Regions from separate parts of the Limnobaculum xujianqingii genome, predicted to be linked through region 1. Evidence: predicted binding sites of a transcription regulator. Region 1 holds the regulator's gene; the other holds the start of a gene.
What was found. The regulator CRP, encoded in region 1, controls carbon source genes, mostly activating them, when cyclic AMP is high. The targets are predictions, from matches to a motif close to ATGTGANNNNNNTCACAT.
Positions count from the first base shown of each region.

Region 1 (7,929 bases):
TGGCCCTATGATTGTTTTTTCTTCATTACAGATTCGACGTGGCGTTAACGTCCTGCTTGATAACGCAACAGCAACCATCAATCCTGGACAAAAAGTGGGACTGGTAGGTAAAAACGGCTGTGGAAAATCGACGCTGCTAGCACTACTAAAAGGTGAACTGTCGGCAGACGGTGGCAACGCCACCTTTCCGGCCAGTTGGGCTTTATCATGGGTCAATCAGGAAACACCGGCATTAGATATTCCCGCCGTTGAATATGTGATTGATGGCGATCGGGAGTACCGTCGGCTTGAACATGCGTTAGCAGAAGCCAATGAGAAAAACGACGGTAACGAAATTGCTTCACTGCACGGCAAACTGGATGCCATACAGGCATGGACCATCTATCCTCGCGCTTCCAGTTTGTTACACGGTTTAGGTTTCTCTCAGGAACAGTTACAACAACCGGTAAGTGCCTTTTCCGGCGGCTGGCGTATGCGACTGAACCTGGCTCAGGCTCTGCTTTGCCGTTCCGACTTACTGCTGCTCGATGAACCGACCAACCACCTCGATTTAGATGCGGTAATCTGGCTGGAGAAATGGCTGAAAAGCTATGAAGGTACTCTGATCCTGATTTCCCACGACCGGGATTTCCTTGATCCTATCGTGGATAAAATTTTGCATATCGAGCAGCAACAGCTGTTTGAATATACCGGCAACTACTCCTCCTTTGAACGCCAGCGCGCCACTAAGCTGTCGCAACAGCAGGCGCTGTATCAAAGCCAGCAAGAGAAAGTTGCTCATCTACAAAGCTATATCGATCGCTTTAAAGCTCAGGCAACCAAAGCCAAACAGGCACAAAGCCGAATTAAAATGTTAGAGCGCATGGAGCTGATCGCTCCTGCTCACGTTGATAACCCTTTCAGCTTTAGTTTCCGCCAGCCAGAAAGCTTACCGAATCCACTATTGAGAATGGAAAAAGTCAGTGCGGGTTACGGCGATAAAACCATTTTGCAATCCATCAAGCTGAATCTGGTACCCGGCTCACGTATCGGTTTACTGGGGCGTAACGGTGCAGGTAAATCTACATTAATCAAACTTTTGGCGGGAGAATTAGCACCTCAACAGGGGGAAATTGGTTTAGCTAAGGGGATCAAATTGGGTTACTTTGCCCAGCATCAATTGGAAACCCTTCGTCCTGACGAATCACCATTACAACATCTTAGCCGTCTGGCCCCGCAAGAATATGAGCAACCGCTACGGGATTATCTGGGAGGTTTTGGTTTTCGCGGTGATAAAGTCAGCGAAAATACCGAGCGCTTCTCCGGAGGAGAAAAAGCCCGTTTAGTGTTGGCATTAATTGTCTGGCTGCGTCCGAATTTACTGCTGCTCGATGAACCTACTAACCACCTCGATCTGGATATGCGTCAGGCACTGACCGAAGCGCTGATTGATTTTGATGGCGCTCTGGTGGTTGTTTCCCACGATCGTCATTTACTACGTTCCACTACCGATGAGCTCTATTTAGTTCATGACAAAAAGGTAGAGCCTTTCGACGGTGATTTAGAAGATTACCAGCAGTGGTTAGTTGAGCTGCAAAAACAAGAAATGCAACCGGAAGCGAATGATAAAGAGCCAACCGCGAACAGCGCTCAGGCACGTAAAGATCAGAAACGTCGTGAAGCAGACTTCCGCACTCAAACTCAGCCCATTCGTAAAAAGATCGACAAACTGGATATTGAACTCAATAAGCTGGCAAAACAGTTGAGTGATATTGAGCTGGCACTGTCGGATACCGCTATTTATGAGGCGGATAAAAAAGCCGAACTGACAAAACTGCTGCAACAGCAGGTTAGCGTGAAGTTAGCTCAGGAAGAAACCGAGATGAACTGGCTGGAATTGCAGGAGCAGTTGGAAGAGATGACGGCGGTGTTTAATCAAGGGGAATGATTAACGTTAAATATCAGATGCGGTGATACACATCGCCTCTGACAGTTCAGTTTAGTCCCTTAAGATAGCCAATCGACGGGAGGGACGGGTGTTGGGGTCGACTTGGCGTGAGCCAACGAAGCGCCCCTAACCCGGCCAGGCCTGGCGCGCTCTACAGCTGAGTACAAACGATCTTCCGGCCGAGTACGAAGGTGATTTGGGCAACATCGTTTTTACGGCCGGAATATTCACCAAAGCTGATTTAATAGCAGTTTCAGGCGACAATACACACCGCCTCTGCTGATAATGTTCTGGTTTCACTACAACCAGATAAGCACCACGCAGCCTGCCGTCAAAATACCCATGGTGATATTAAAAATCGCCCACGATTTGCGACTTTGCAGCAAACGACCAATGGCAGAACCAAAACCCATCCAGATAAATCCGGCCACCAGATTTACCATAAACATGGCAATACTAATGGCTATCACTGATGCACTGTACATACTCCCTGCCAGGCTGTAGCTGGCTATCGAGCCAATGCCCATTAACCAGGCTTTAGGATTTAATGCCTGTAACAGTAACCCCTGATATAACCGAACCGGCTGTGCTGTGCCTTTTTCAGTCTCCAGCTTTTCATAACGAGAAGTGGCTATTTTCCACGCCAGCCAAATCAGGTAGAGGCTACCCGCAATTTTCAGCGCCAGATGTAACGAAGGATAAGCAGTTACCAATGTACCAACACCCATGGCAACTAACAGCAGCAGCAATTGCATGCCAATCATAATGCCAAACATCAACGGTAAAGAACGGGTGAAACCGAAGTTAGCAGTTGAAGAGGTGAGTAACATATTATTTGGACCCGGTGTAACTGCCGCTATCCATAGAAACATCGACATAGAAAGAAACCAGCCTAACTCCATTCTGTATAACCCTTTACCAGTGAGAGATGTTTAATCATTCCATTCAAGCTAGCAGTGTGATATTGATCGCACAAGTCCCCAAGAGTGAATTTAATTTTGTTATGGATGCACAATTTCGGCCCATACCGGGCACCGGTAACCCACACATACAAACTCTGCTACCCCGGATTATCCGCAGAAAGATTAGTCTGGACCCCGTGTGGCAGCGTCTGGAACTTCCGGACGGCGATTTTATTGATGTTGCCTGGAGCGAAGACCCTCATCAGGCCAAACATAAACCGCGTCTGATATTGTTTCATGGTTTAGAAGGCAATTTTTATAGCCCTTATGCCCATGGTTTGCTGGCGGTTTGTCGGCAAAACGGCTGGTTGGGGGCCGTTATGCATTTTCGCGGTTGTAGCGGTGAACCTAACCGTAGCCCTCGTGCTTATCATTCTGGCGAAACCAGCGATACTCGATTTTTTCTCAACTGGTTACAAGATACATTGGGAGAAGCACCTACTGCCGCAGTAGGTTACTCGCTGGGTGGCAATATGTTAGGTTGCTATCTGGCTGAAGAAGGTGACAAAGTTCCACTTGAGGCAGCAGTCATTGTCTCCGCTCCGCTGATGCTCGGTCCCTGTTCCCGTCGTTTAGAGCAAGGTCTGTCGAGAGTTTATCACCGCTATCTGCTGGGTTTACTTAAGCAAAGTACCAAACGTAAGCTCATTCGCTATCCTGGTATTATGCCGCTGCCCGGCTTATCACTGAAAAATATACGTTCTATTCGTGAGTTTGATGATGCTCTTACAGCACCATTACATGGATTTAAAGATTCCACCGATTATTATCAAAAGTGCAGTGCTCTACCGGTATTGCATCAGGTACGCATTCCTTTGCTGATTATTCACGCCAAAGACGATCCCTTTATGTCACCGGAAGTGATTCCGGCAAAAAACAGCCTGCCCGAAAATATTGAATATCAGTTAACGGAACACGGCGGTCACGTTGGCTTTGTCAGTGGTACATGGAAAAAGCCACAGATGTGGCTGGAACATCGTATCCCTGAATGGTTAACCCGCTATCTGGAGAAAAACAAATGATGATCCCGTGGCAGCAACTGGCTCCCGAAACGCTGGAAAGTATTATTGAATCCTTTGTTTTGCGTGAAGGCACCGATTACGGAGAACACGAAAGATCACTACAGCAGAAAGTCGATGACGTTAAGCGTCAGCTAAAAAGCGGTCAGGTCATATTGGTTTGGTCAGAACTACATGAAACCATCAATATTATGCCCAAAGATCGTTTCAGTGATGATATGGAAGAACAACCTTATCCGGAGTATTGATTCATCTGAATAAAATTTTATGACAGCCCTGCATCAATCCGACTATGCTCTGGTAATAATAATGAAAATTAAGGAATCAGGTTAATGTCAGCAAAACATCCAATCATTGCAGTTACTGGTTCCAGTGGAGCCGGTACTACTACCACCAGTCTGGCCTTCAGGAAGATCTTTCAGCAGTTAAATTTAAGTGCCGCACGCATTGATGGTGATGCATATCATCGCTATACACGCCCGGAGATGGATGCGGAAATCCGTAAAGCCAGAGAGCAAGGTCGCCATATCAGCTATTTTGGCCCCGAGGCCAATGACTTTGCACTGTTGGAAAACAGCTTTATTGAATACGGAAAAACCGGAAACGGACGCACACGTAAGTACTTGCATACTTATGATGAAGCGGTCCCCTATAACCAAACCCCGGGTACCTTTACTCCCTGGCAACCGTTACCTGAAACCACAGACTTGCTGTTTTATGAAGGACTGCATGGTGGCATCGTCACCGCTAAGCATAATGTTGCCCAGCATGTCGATCTGCTGGTTGGCGTAGTTCCTATCGTTAACCTGGAATGGATACAAAAGCTAATCCGCGACACGGTGGAGCGAGAACACTCCCGGGAAGCCGTGCTGGATTCCGTAGTTCGCTCTATGGATGACTACATCAATTACATCACCCCACAGTTTTCCCGGACTCATATCAACTTCCAGCGCGTCCCCACCGTTGATACTTCTGATCCATTTTCTGCGAAGAGTATTCCAACGATGGACGAAAGTCTGGTAGTTATTCACTTCAGGGGGCTGACAGGCATTGATTTTCCCTATTTACTGGTCATGTTACAGGGATCGTTTATCTCCCAAACAAACACTCTGGTCATTCCGGGAGGAAAATTGGGGCTGGCAATGGAGTTAATTATCACACCATTAATACAGCAACTATTAGAAGGCAGAATATTAGAATAGGGAAATGAGGGTAAAACAGGCGAATAACCCGAATCAGCGCCGCTTAACCCTCATTTTAGTAAGACAACACGAGACTCTTGGCTCAACCTGTGTTAAAATCATAGTGTGGGTACAATAGATAAATTAGAGTTCGCTCAGGCTGATGTGGCACCAGCCCACAAACACCTCTATATTCTTTTTTACATCAGCTATAATAGCGCTCACCTGGCAAGTTATATGCTTCGGGGCGGGTAAGATTTTCGGCAAGCTTCTCGCTTTGCTGTGTTAGGCAGTGACTACAAAGAGGATAACAACAAATGGTTCTCGGCAAACCGCAAACAGACCCTACTCTCGAATGGTTTTTATCTCATTGTCATATTCATAAATATCCATCCAAGAGCACACTTATTCACCAAGGTGAAAAAGCAGAAACTCTTTACTATATTGTAAAGGGTGCCGTAGCCGTTCTGATTAAGGATGAAGAAGGTAAAGAGATGATCCTCTCCTATCTCAATCAGGGGGATTTCATCGGAGAACTTGGCCTGTTTGAAGAAGGTCAGGAACGCAGTGCCTGGGTCAGGGCAAAAACAGCATGTGAAGTTGCTGAAATTTCATATAAGAAATTTCGCCAGCTGATTCAAGTTAACCCGGATATTTTAATGCGTTTATCCGCTCAGATGGCCAGCCGCTTACAGGTTACCTCTGAGAAAGTAGGAAGCCTTGCCTTCCTTGATGTTACGGGCCGTATCGCACAAACATTACTCAATCTGGCTAAACAACCGGATGCAATGACCCATCCAGACGGAATGCAAATCAAGATCACCCGTCAGGAAATTGGTCAAATTGTTGGATGTTCCCGTGAAACGGTAGGACGTATTTTAAAAATGCTGGAAGATCAAAATCTGATCTCCGCTCATGGAAAGACTATCGTTGTCTACGGGACTCGTTAAATAATAAAGAGAAGCGGATAGGTTTAGGGCCTCCAGTTGCCATATCCGCTTCCCTTTACCCGGGAGGCCTATGTGGCGACGAGTCATTTATCATCCAGAAGTCAATTATGCTCTGCGCCAAACGTTAGTTCTCTGTTTGCCTGTCTTGCTGTTTTGGCTACTCGACGACCTGGCAACCGGCTTTTTACTCTCCCTTGTTCCTGCCTGCTGCAGTATTGGTGGTTTGGATACTCCCCATAAACACTTTTTCAAACGGCTGGCTATTGGCGGCGGGTTGTTTGTTATCAGTAGTGTATTGTTGCAGTTTCTTCTGTTGTGGTCGGTTCCACTACCGATCTGCATGCTTATTCTGACGCTATTATTTGGCGTAACGGCAGAAATTAGTCCGCTTTATGGTCGGTTAATGCCTGCTGCATTAGTCACCGCTATTTTTACCCTCAGTATGGCGGGCAACTTACCTGTTTGGCGAGTAGCCATGTTATTTGCCATTGGCACAGTCTGGTATGGTTTGTTTATCCATCTGTGGTTTCGGCTTTGGCAAGAACAGCCCATGCGAGAATCACTTAACCTGCTTTTCCGTCAGTTAGCCTGTTATTTTGAAGAGAAGTACAGCTTACTGACCCAGCACACCGACCCGGAGAAAGCTCTCCCTCCACTACTGTTACAACAACAGAAAGTGATGGACATCATCTCATTGATTTATCAGCAAATTTATATGATCCCTAACCTGAAACACCCTCGTCATCGGCGATTAATTCAGGCGTTTCAAGTGGCCCTCGATTTGCAGGAACACATTACCGTCAGTTTGCACCAGCCAGTCGAGGTACAAAAACTGGTTGAACAGAGTCAGGCCGAAGCCATCATTCGTCATAATGCAAAGACCATTAGTCAACGTTTGCAGGCATTAGCCGATAATATTCTCTATCACCGCCGTTCAACGCCTTTCAATATGGATTCTGAGTTATCAGCACTGGCAAAAATTGCCCGACAGCATCCGGATAATCCGGTAGGAACTTTTTGTTATTATCATTTCAGCCGTATTGCTCACTTACTTAGCCGCCAAAAGCCTCTATACAACCGAACACTGATGCCGATGCAAAGTCGTCTTCCTTTTTTGCAGGCGCTAAAAAGTTATTGTTCCCTTAAATCTGCCGCATTCAAAAATGCCGCACGCCTTGGCCTCACATTAGCGGCAGGCGCCGGCATTGGGCTGACGCTCAATCTACCCAAGCCTTATTGGATACTAATGACCATTATGGTGGTCAGCCAGAATGGCTATAACGCGACCCGTATTCGAATTCAGCACCGCTCACTGGGCACCATGATAGGTATTCTTGCCGGAGCGGCAATTTTGCATCTCTACTACTCTCAGAACCTGATGTTGATTTTGATGTTGGTACTGACATTTTGCTCTTATCTAATAGTACGTAAGAATTATGGTATGGCGGTGATTGGGTTCACCATTACCGCGCTCTATACCTTACAGATTATCTCTAACAGTGGTATGAACTACCTGTTGCCACGTCTTATCGATACGGTTATTGGCTGTATGCTGGCATTTGCCAGTAGCCTGTGGCTGTGGCCTCAATGGCAAAGCGCACTGTTACGTAAAAATGCTCACAACGCACTGGAGACCTATCAACAGCATCTGCGGCAAATATTTAATATGGGCACAGATGTTGCTGAACTGGCCTATACCCGAATGAGAGTTAATCAGGCTCACAATACGCTTTTTACCGCATTGAATCAGGCCATGCAGGAACCGGGATTCAATACCCGCTATCTGGCCGATATGCGTCTTTGGGTTACCCATAGCCAGTTTTTGGTTGAGCATCTGAACGCGATAACAACCATCGCCCGAGACCAATATGTACTGGTTCCCGCGTTGGC
Region 1 covers NZ_JABMLK010000001.1:2,476,794-2,484,722, forward strand. Annotated here, with positions in the region: gene GOL65_RS11265 (ABC transporter ATP-binding protein) at 8-1,927, shown strand; gene GOL65_RS11270 (LysE family translocator) at 2,227-2,829, opposite strand; gene GOL65_RS11275 (hydrolase) at 2,931-3,911, shown strand; gene GOL65_RS11280 (YheU family protein) at 3,908-4,156, shown strand; gene GOL65_RS11285 (phosphoribulokinase) at 4,241-5,110, shown strand; gene crp (cAMP-activated global transcriptional regulator CRP) at 5,407-6,039, shown strand; gene GOL65_RS11295 (YccS/YhfK family putative transporter) at 6,110-7,929, shown strand, end outside.

Region 2 (7,929 bases), on a different contig from region 1:
ATGGGCGGCCTACACCAAACCATTCAAAAGCTTCTGCCGAGTCGGTAAAGCCCAGGTTTATCGGACTACCTTCCGAGTAGACCAGCGTTGCTCCGCGCAGCATTAGCATCATTACCAGCGTAGCAATAAACGCCTGCACTTTGCCTTTAGCTACAATTACACCGGTGATGGTACCAATACCGGCTCCCAGCACCAGTGCGCCCGCCAGAGCAACAAAAACGTTTAGCTCAAGACCAACCAGTGATGCAGCAACGGCACCGGTTAACGCCAGTATTGAACCCACCGACAGGTCAATGCCTGAGGTTAAGATTACCAGCGTCATACCCACGGCAATAATGGCGTTTACCGAAGTCTGTTGCAAAATATTGAACAGGTTATCGATAGTAAAGAAGTTAGGGCTAAGAAACGAAACCACAATGATCAAAACGATCAAAGCAATCAGCGATTTCTGCTCAAGCAACCACTCCTTATTGAAGCGACTGGTTGAAGGTGTTTTTGAGGTATTCACTGTGTCTTACTCCTGCGTAACACCGTACTGTTTGCCGACCGCCGCCGCCATCAGTACTTCTTGTGTTGCCTGTTCAATAGGGAATTCGCCGCTGATACGGCCTTCATGCATAACCAGAATACGATCGCTCATGCCAATAACTTCCGGCATTTCAGAAGAGATTAAGATGATGCTTAATCCTTCGCGTTTGAACTGGTTAATAAGTTGATAGATCTCTTTCTTAGCACCAACATCCACACCGCGCGTTGGCTCATCCAGAATCAGAACGTTTGGACGTGTCATCAGGCCACGGGCAATAGCAATTTTTTGTTGATTACCACCGGACAGCAGGCCAATAGTCTGCATCATCGATGGTGTTTTGATATTGAATAACTTAATGAAATCACTGACCGCCTGCTGTTCTTCAGCGTGCTTTAGTGACCCCCACTGCTTGCTGAAATAGCGCAATGCGGTAAGAGACATATTCTCTTTAACCGACATGCCCAACACCAGACCATCACCTTTGCGATCTTCAGAAATATAGACGATGCCATTTTTCAGGCCATCTTGTGGGCTATGAATTTTTATTGCATGGCCATCAAGAACCACACTGCCGGAACTATGAGGCAGCGCACCATAAATCATTTTCATTAATTCGGTACGACCAGCACCCATCAGGCCGGAAACACCGAGAATTTCACTGCGATAAAGATCGAAGCTGACATCGTGGACGCCTTTACCGGAAAGATTTTTCACCTGTAAACGCAAACTACCGCGAGGCTGATCCAGACGAGGGTAGAGATCCTCAAGACGACGACCCACCATCATTTCAATCAATCGGTCTTCATCTAAATCCGCTACCGGGCGTTCGCCAATGAAAGCACCATCGCGCAGCACTGTCACATCATCACAAATCTCAAAGATCTCTTTCAGACGATGGGAAATATAAACAATGCCGCAGCCCTGAGCCCGCAACTCGTTAATCACATTAAACAACGAGGCGGTTTCGGTATCGGTTAATGCATCTGTCGGTTCGTCCATAATAATAACTTTGGACTCAAAGCTCAGCACTTTGGCGATTTCCACCATTTGCTGATCGCCAATAGACAGTTCACTAACCAGACGGCGACTGCTGTAGTCGACATTTAAGCGACGCAGCAGACGATCGGCTTCCGCATAGGTTTTCTTCCAGTCGATACGGCCAATAGCGTTAACAAATTCCCGCCCAAGAAAGATATTTTCAGCGATGCTCAGCTGTGGAATCAGGTTTAATTCCTGATGGATAATACCAATTCCCGCTTCCTGAGAGGCTTTAGGACCAGTGAAGGCCACTTCTTTACCGAGGTATTCGATAGTTCCGGCATCTTTGGTGTAAATACCGGTCAGTACCTTCATCAGAGTGGATTTGCCCGCACCGTTTTCTCCCAGCAAGGCCATCACTTTGCCGGGATAAACGCTAAGACTGGCACCGGATAGCGCTTTCACGCCGGGAAAGGATTTATCGATACCGTTAAGTTTAAGCAGAGGTTGCATAGGAGTACCTCAAAACACAACGCCGGAGCACAGAATAATATTAGCGTAAGGGGAACATTCGCCCGTACGTACAATGGCCCGGCTGTTATGGGATAAAGCCTTAAACTGTTCGTGGGAGACATACTCCAACGCAATAACATTGCCCTGACGCTGTTCCAGCTGTTTAAGACGGGTCAGCAATTCTTGATGAATATGCTGGTTTTTTTCTTTGATTTCACTGGCAATAATCGCTTTTTCGACCTGCATTTCATCCGTTACGGTATCAAATACCTGTAAGAATGAAGGCACACCGAGCGTCAGTGCTAAATCAATGCGCTCAACAGATGCAGGAATAGGTAAACCCGCATCGCCGATAGTCAGCGTATCGGTGTGCCCTAACTGCGAAATCACGGAAGAGAGCATGGAGTTAAGCAGCTTACCTTTTTTCATTTATCCCACCTTCTGTTGAACTGGTTTGGCGGTTTTACCGTCATCGAAACGTTTCGTTGTTATCGGGAGTATTAGAAAAATTGTCGGCGAAAGCAAAAGGATTTTGGAAAATTTGTGACCTTCATCGAAACGTTTCGATTTATCGTCAGTGCCTGATGTAGCTGAAACGGTTAAGTCTGAATTGAGTCATTTCACCCCAATTTCAGGATTACCAGAAGTATAGTTGGATAATTTATATTCAGAGCTTAAAAAAGAGTGGTCGGGCTTATCACTCTGTTTATCGCACGAAAGATTTGAAAAAAGTACCATCCGACTACGCAGGAGGAGAAGCTTTTGCCGGATGGTACAAAGGGGTAATCAAGGAGTTAGTTTGTTAGCTGTCTTATTATAATCCTCAGGCAGTGAGAGGCTCTCCCACCGCAATCTGTTTGAGCTGTTCATCTATAACAAACTCAGCATCTGTTCTTGCCGTAATCTCTTCAATGGATACTCCCGGAGCATGTTCGGTTAGTACCAACTTTCCGTCTTTGAAGCGAAATACGGCTAGCTCGGTGACAATCATCGATACACAATTTTCAGCAGTTAACGGCAATGCGCATTGCTTAAGAATTTTTGCTGCACCATTTTTTGCATTGTGTTCCATGGCAACAATAACTTTGCGAGCCCCGGTAACTAAGTCCATCGCCCCCCCATACCGGGTACCATCTTGCCCGGTATCATCCAGTTAGCCAGATTGCCTTTTTGATCGACTTCCAGTCCCCCCAAAACACAAGCATCAACATGACCACCGCGGATCAGGGCAAAAGAAAAGGAGCTGTCAAAAGTGGAGCCTCCGGAAATAATTCCGCATGGCTGACCGCCCGCATTCGCTAAATCAGGATCGGGATTAGCTTCATCCGCCGGACAAATACCTAAAAACCCGTTTTCCGATTGCAGAACAATATCCACATCATCAGGCAGATAATGAGCCACCAGCGTAGGTAAACCGATACCCAGATTCACGATGTCACCGTCTTTTAGCTCTTGTGCCACGCGACGGGCAATAAACTCTTTCGGACTCATGACGCATCTCCTTTTATCAGGCCACTGACTAACATGCCGGGTGTCATCACCATGTCCGGATCAAGATCGCCGACATTAACCAGTTCCTCGACCTCAGCAAATACCTGCTCTGCCGCCAGCGCAATAATCGGATTAAAGTTTCTGGCTGAACGTCGATAGTAGAGGTTGCCCGCCGTATCGCCGCGTTTGGCATGAATAACCGCCAGATCGGCTTTCAACGGCATCTCCAACAGATAGTCGCGACCGTCAATGGTCATACGCTGCTTACCCTGCTCCACAACAGTTCCAACTCCGGTTGGCGTCAGAAAACCACCTAATCCGGAACCACCAGCACGAATACGCTCCACCAGTGTTCCCTGTGGTACTAACTCAACTTCCATCTCCCCTGCCATCATTTGGCGACCGGTTTCCGGGTTTAACCCAATATGTGAGGCGATCACTTTTTTTACGCGCCCCGCCGCAATCAGAGGAGCGACGCCGATACCCGGAATCGCGGTATCATTACCAATCAGCGTTAGGTCTTTTATGCCCGATTCAAACAGCATTCTCATAATGGTTGGCGGAGTACCACTGCCCATAAAACCGCCAAACATCACGCTCATGCCATCACGGAAATGGCGGGTAACATCATCCTTGCTCATCACTTTGGATTTCATTGCCCTTCTCCTTTTATATCCGTTCGACAATGACAGAAACGCCCTGCCCGCCACCAACACATAGGGTTGCCAGTCCGAAGGTTTTATCTTGTGCCTGTAATGCATGCAGAAGCGTCACCAGAATACGAGCACCAGAGGCCCCAATTGGATGCCCCAGCGCAATAGCTCCGCCATTCACGTTGGTTTTTTCGGCGTCAAAGCATAACTCTCTGCCAACCGCGATAAACTGTGCGGCAAAAGCCTCGTTCGCTTCGATCAGATCAATATCAGACACACTCAGGCGCGCTTTTTCCAGCGCCCTTAGCGTTGCCGGAACGGGACCCATCCCCATAAATGCAGGGTCAACACCACCGGAGCCATAACCGCGAATACGTGCCATTGGTTTTAAACCGAGCGCTTTTGCTTTTTCGCCACTCATCACAATCAACGCTGCGGCACCATCATTAATACCAGAGGCATTACCAGCAGTTACACTACCATCAGCTTTAAATGCCGGGCGTAATTTTGCTAATGCTTCTGCTGATGCATCAGCCCGTGCGTATTCATCCTGCTCAAACAGGATTTCAGCTTTCTTCTGTCGGATCGTAACCGGGGTAATTTCTTTAACAAAGGCACCACGATTAATGGCGGCAACTGCGCGCTGCTGGGAACGCAAAGCAACTTCATCTTGTTCAGCACGACTGATTTGATAGCGCTCGGCAATATTCTCTGCCGTCATTCCCATATGATATTGATTAAAGGCACAACTTAACCCGTCATGCACCACCGTATCCACCAGAGTACCGTTACCCATGCGATAGCCCCAACGAGCCTTATCTAACAGATAGGGTGCAGCCGACATATTCTCCATACCACCAGCGAGAACGGTTTGGGCATCTCCTGCGGCAATCATTTGTGCAGCCATAATCACGCTCTTCAAGCCTGAACCACAAACCACATTAATGGTGGTTGCTGGTACTCTTTCTGATATTCCTGCATTCAATGCAGCCTGACGTGCCGGGTTCTGGCCAAGACCCGATTGCAGCACATTACCCAGAATCACTTCATCAATATCGCTGGCCTCAATACCAGCGCGTTTAATTACATCTTCCGCCACCAATGTGCCCAGTCTGGGTGCAGGAATAGAGGCTAAAGCACCACCAAAGCTGCCAATAGCCGTTCTCGCCGCATTAACAATGACGATATCACTCATAATGCAGCTCCTTTCAGGCCCAGAATTTGACGTGCCTCTGCAGGCGTTGCCGTACCGCGTCCCGCTTCATCCGCCAGACGTACCGCACGGGAAACAAACTCTGCGTTAGATTGTGCCAGGCGTCCTTTGCTGTAATAGACGTTATCTTCCATGCCAACCCGCACATGCCCACCTAAAGCCAGCGTTGCCAGCAGAATCGGCATATGGCCTTTACCAATGCCAAATGCTGACCAGTGTGCTTCTGGCGGCAACAGATTTCGCAGATACACCAGATTTTCTACCGTTGCGGTCGTACCACCTGCGGCACCCAACACCAGTTGATAGTAAGCTGGGGTTTTAATCAGATTTTTCTTAATGTAATAGAGCGAGTTATAAAACATACCGGCATCAAAAATTTCGATTTCTGGTTTTACACCACTGTCGATCATCACCTGACCAAGCTGCTCTAAAAATTTAGGATGGTTGATAAACAAACCGCTATGGGCCCAGTTCATTGAACCGCAGTCATAAGAGGCCAGTTCAGGTTTCAGGGCAGCCACATGCATCATTCGGGTTTCATCAGTAGCATTCAGGTCACCTGACGTGGTGAGATTAATCACGATGTCGCATTTTTCACGGATTAAGGCGACAGTTTCGCTGAATTTATCAATATTCATCGTCCCTTTGCCTTGGTCATCTCGCATATGTAAGTGCGCAATCGCAGCGCCTGCCTGCCAACACTCATAAACATCATTGGCAATCTCTTTTGGCGTCAGAGGAATATTCGGATTGTCTTCCTTAGTTGGAAAAGCTCCGGTAGTCGCAACGGTAATAATAGTTTTGTTGTTCATGTTAGTTTCCTTCCTGCGCTTCAAGATTAGACTGTGCTGCTGTCGGCTGTTTTTTGCCGTCGATATTAGGGAGTGCAAACATCATGAATCCCGCCAGACAGAAGAACACTGCGCAGATCATAATGCCGGTGACTAAGCCATAGCTTTGAGCAATAAAGCCCATGGCGAATGGAGCGAATGCAGATACGCCGCGACCAATGTTAAAACAGAAACCTGCACCAATAGTGCGTACTCTGGTTGGGAATAATTCAGGGAAGTAAGACCCCATCAACCCAACGAAAGCGGTAAAGAAGGCGTATACCGGTCCCATAATCAACAGAGCCATTTCTCCGGTCATGCTGACATAAATAGGTAAAGTAATAGCGGTGCCGATAAATGACCAAATCAAAGCGGTACGGCGACCGACCTTATCCGCCACGATGCCGAAAACGTTATAGCCAACAAACATACCGACGTTGAGCACCACGAAGAACAGAGACATGTTTTCCAGGCTTAGCCCACGATCCTGAGTTAAAAACAGCGGTAACCAGGTGGTACAACCCCAGTAACCGATCAGACCAAAGCTGGCAACGATAGTGGCAAGCACGGTATTACGAGCCAGTTCAGGTGAGAAAATCTCTGAAATAGATACGCGTTCACTTTTATTTTTGCGTGACTCTTTCTCTTTCTTCCAGGTTTCTGATTCCGGTACAAAAATCAGGAAATAGATCGCCGCGATAATGGCACCTGCGCCACACAAGAACAGTGCTCTCCAGCCGTAGCTAGGAATGATCAGATATGACAGGAATGCAGCCAGCCCGGCGCCAACCGGAAATGAACTCAACACAAAAGAAGCCGCACGCCCACGCTGTTTCGCTGGCCAGGTTTCAGAAATATAAGCAACAATAATGCTCCATACCCCACCCAACCCCAGGCCAGCCAGAAAGCGCAGTACCAGTATTTCAAACCATGTGCTGGTAAAAGCAATCGCTGCCGTCAGGATACTGAATAGCATCAGGCTCCAAAACAGCGTTTTACGTCGGCCATAGTTGTCCGCACACCAGCCAACAACAATACTGCTCAGGCCAATCCCCACCATGGTAGATGTGGCAAGTAAACCACCATCTGCTTTCGAAATACCAAGGTCGGCAATAATTACCGGCATAGAAACCGCAAGCAGCAATATATCCACTGCATCAAACATATAGCCAAAGAAACCGCCAAACAGCACATGCCATTTAGTATTCTTCTTGCCCGTTGGGGTACTACTGGAATTCGTCATAATGTTGTCTCCCTATCAGAGGTCGAACATGGCTACTGGCCGGCACCAACCGGCGCTGGCGGCCTTAATCTTCACAGGGAAACAGGCAATCTTGAAGCCAAATGGCGGTAACTGGTCAAGATTATTCATTTTTTCCATGTGGTAATATTCGCGTTCAATACCGGCAAAGTGACCTTCCCATATCAAAGAGGAATCACCAGTTTTCTCAAATTCTTCGGCAATCAGCGATAAAGGGCGATCCCAACTCCAGGCATCAGTCCCTACCACTTTGATGCCTCGTTCCAGCAGATATAACGTCGCCTCACGGCTCATGCCACAGCCTGCACTAGTGTATGCGGTTGTTCCCCAGTGCTTCATTGCACCGGTATGAATCACAACGATATCCAGCGGTTTTAAGCTATAGCCAATACGGTCCAGCTCTGCTTCCAGATGAGCTACGGTGATTTTTCCACCCTCACCAGGAACTTTAGAGAAGTCGA
Region 2 covers NZ_JABMLK010000002.1:1,379,807-1,387,735, reverse strand. Annotated here, with positions in the region: gene rbsC (ribose ABC transporter permease) at 1-508, opposite strand, end outside; gene rbsA (ribose ABC transporter ATP-binding protein RbsA) at 515-2,020, opposite strand; gene rbsD (D-ribose pyranase) at 2,030-2,449, opposite strand; partial or broken gene GOL65_RS20400 (3-oxoacid CoA-transferase subunit B) at 2,844-3,511, opposite strand; gene atoD (acetate CoA-transferase subunit alpha) at 3,508-4,167, opposite strand; gene GOL65_RS20390 (acetyl-CoA C-acetyltransferase) at 4,181-5,359, opposite strand; gene GOL65_RS20385 (BKACE family enzyme) at 5,356-6,189, opposite strand; gene GOL65_RS20380 (MFS transporter) at 6,191-7,450, opposite strand; gene GOL65_RS20375 (cyclase family protein) at 7,466-7,929, opposite strand, start outside.
Region 2: the regulator CRP is predicted to act here: its motif matches at 2,562-2,579, upstream of rbsD (D-ribose pyranase).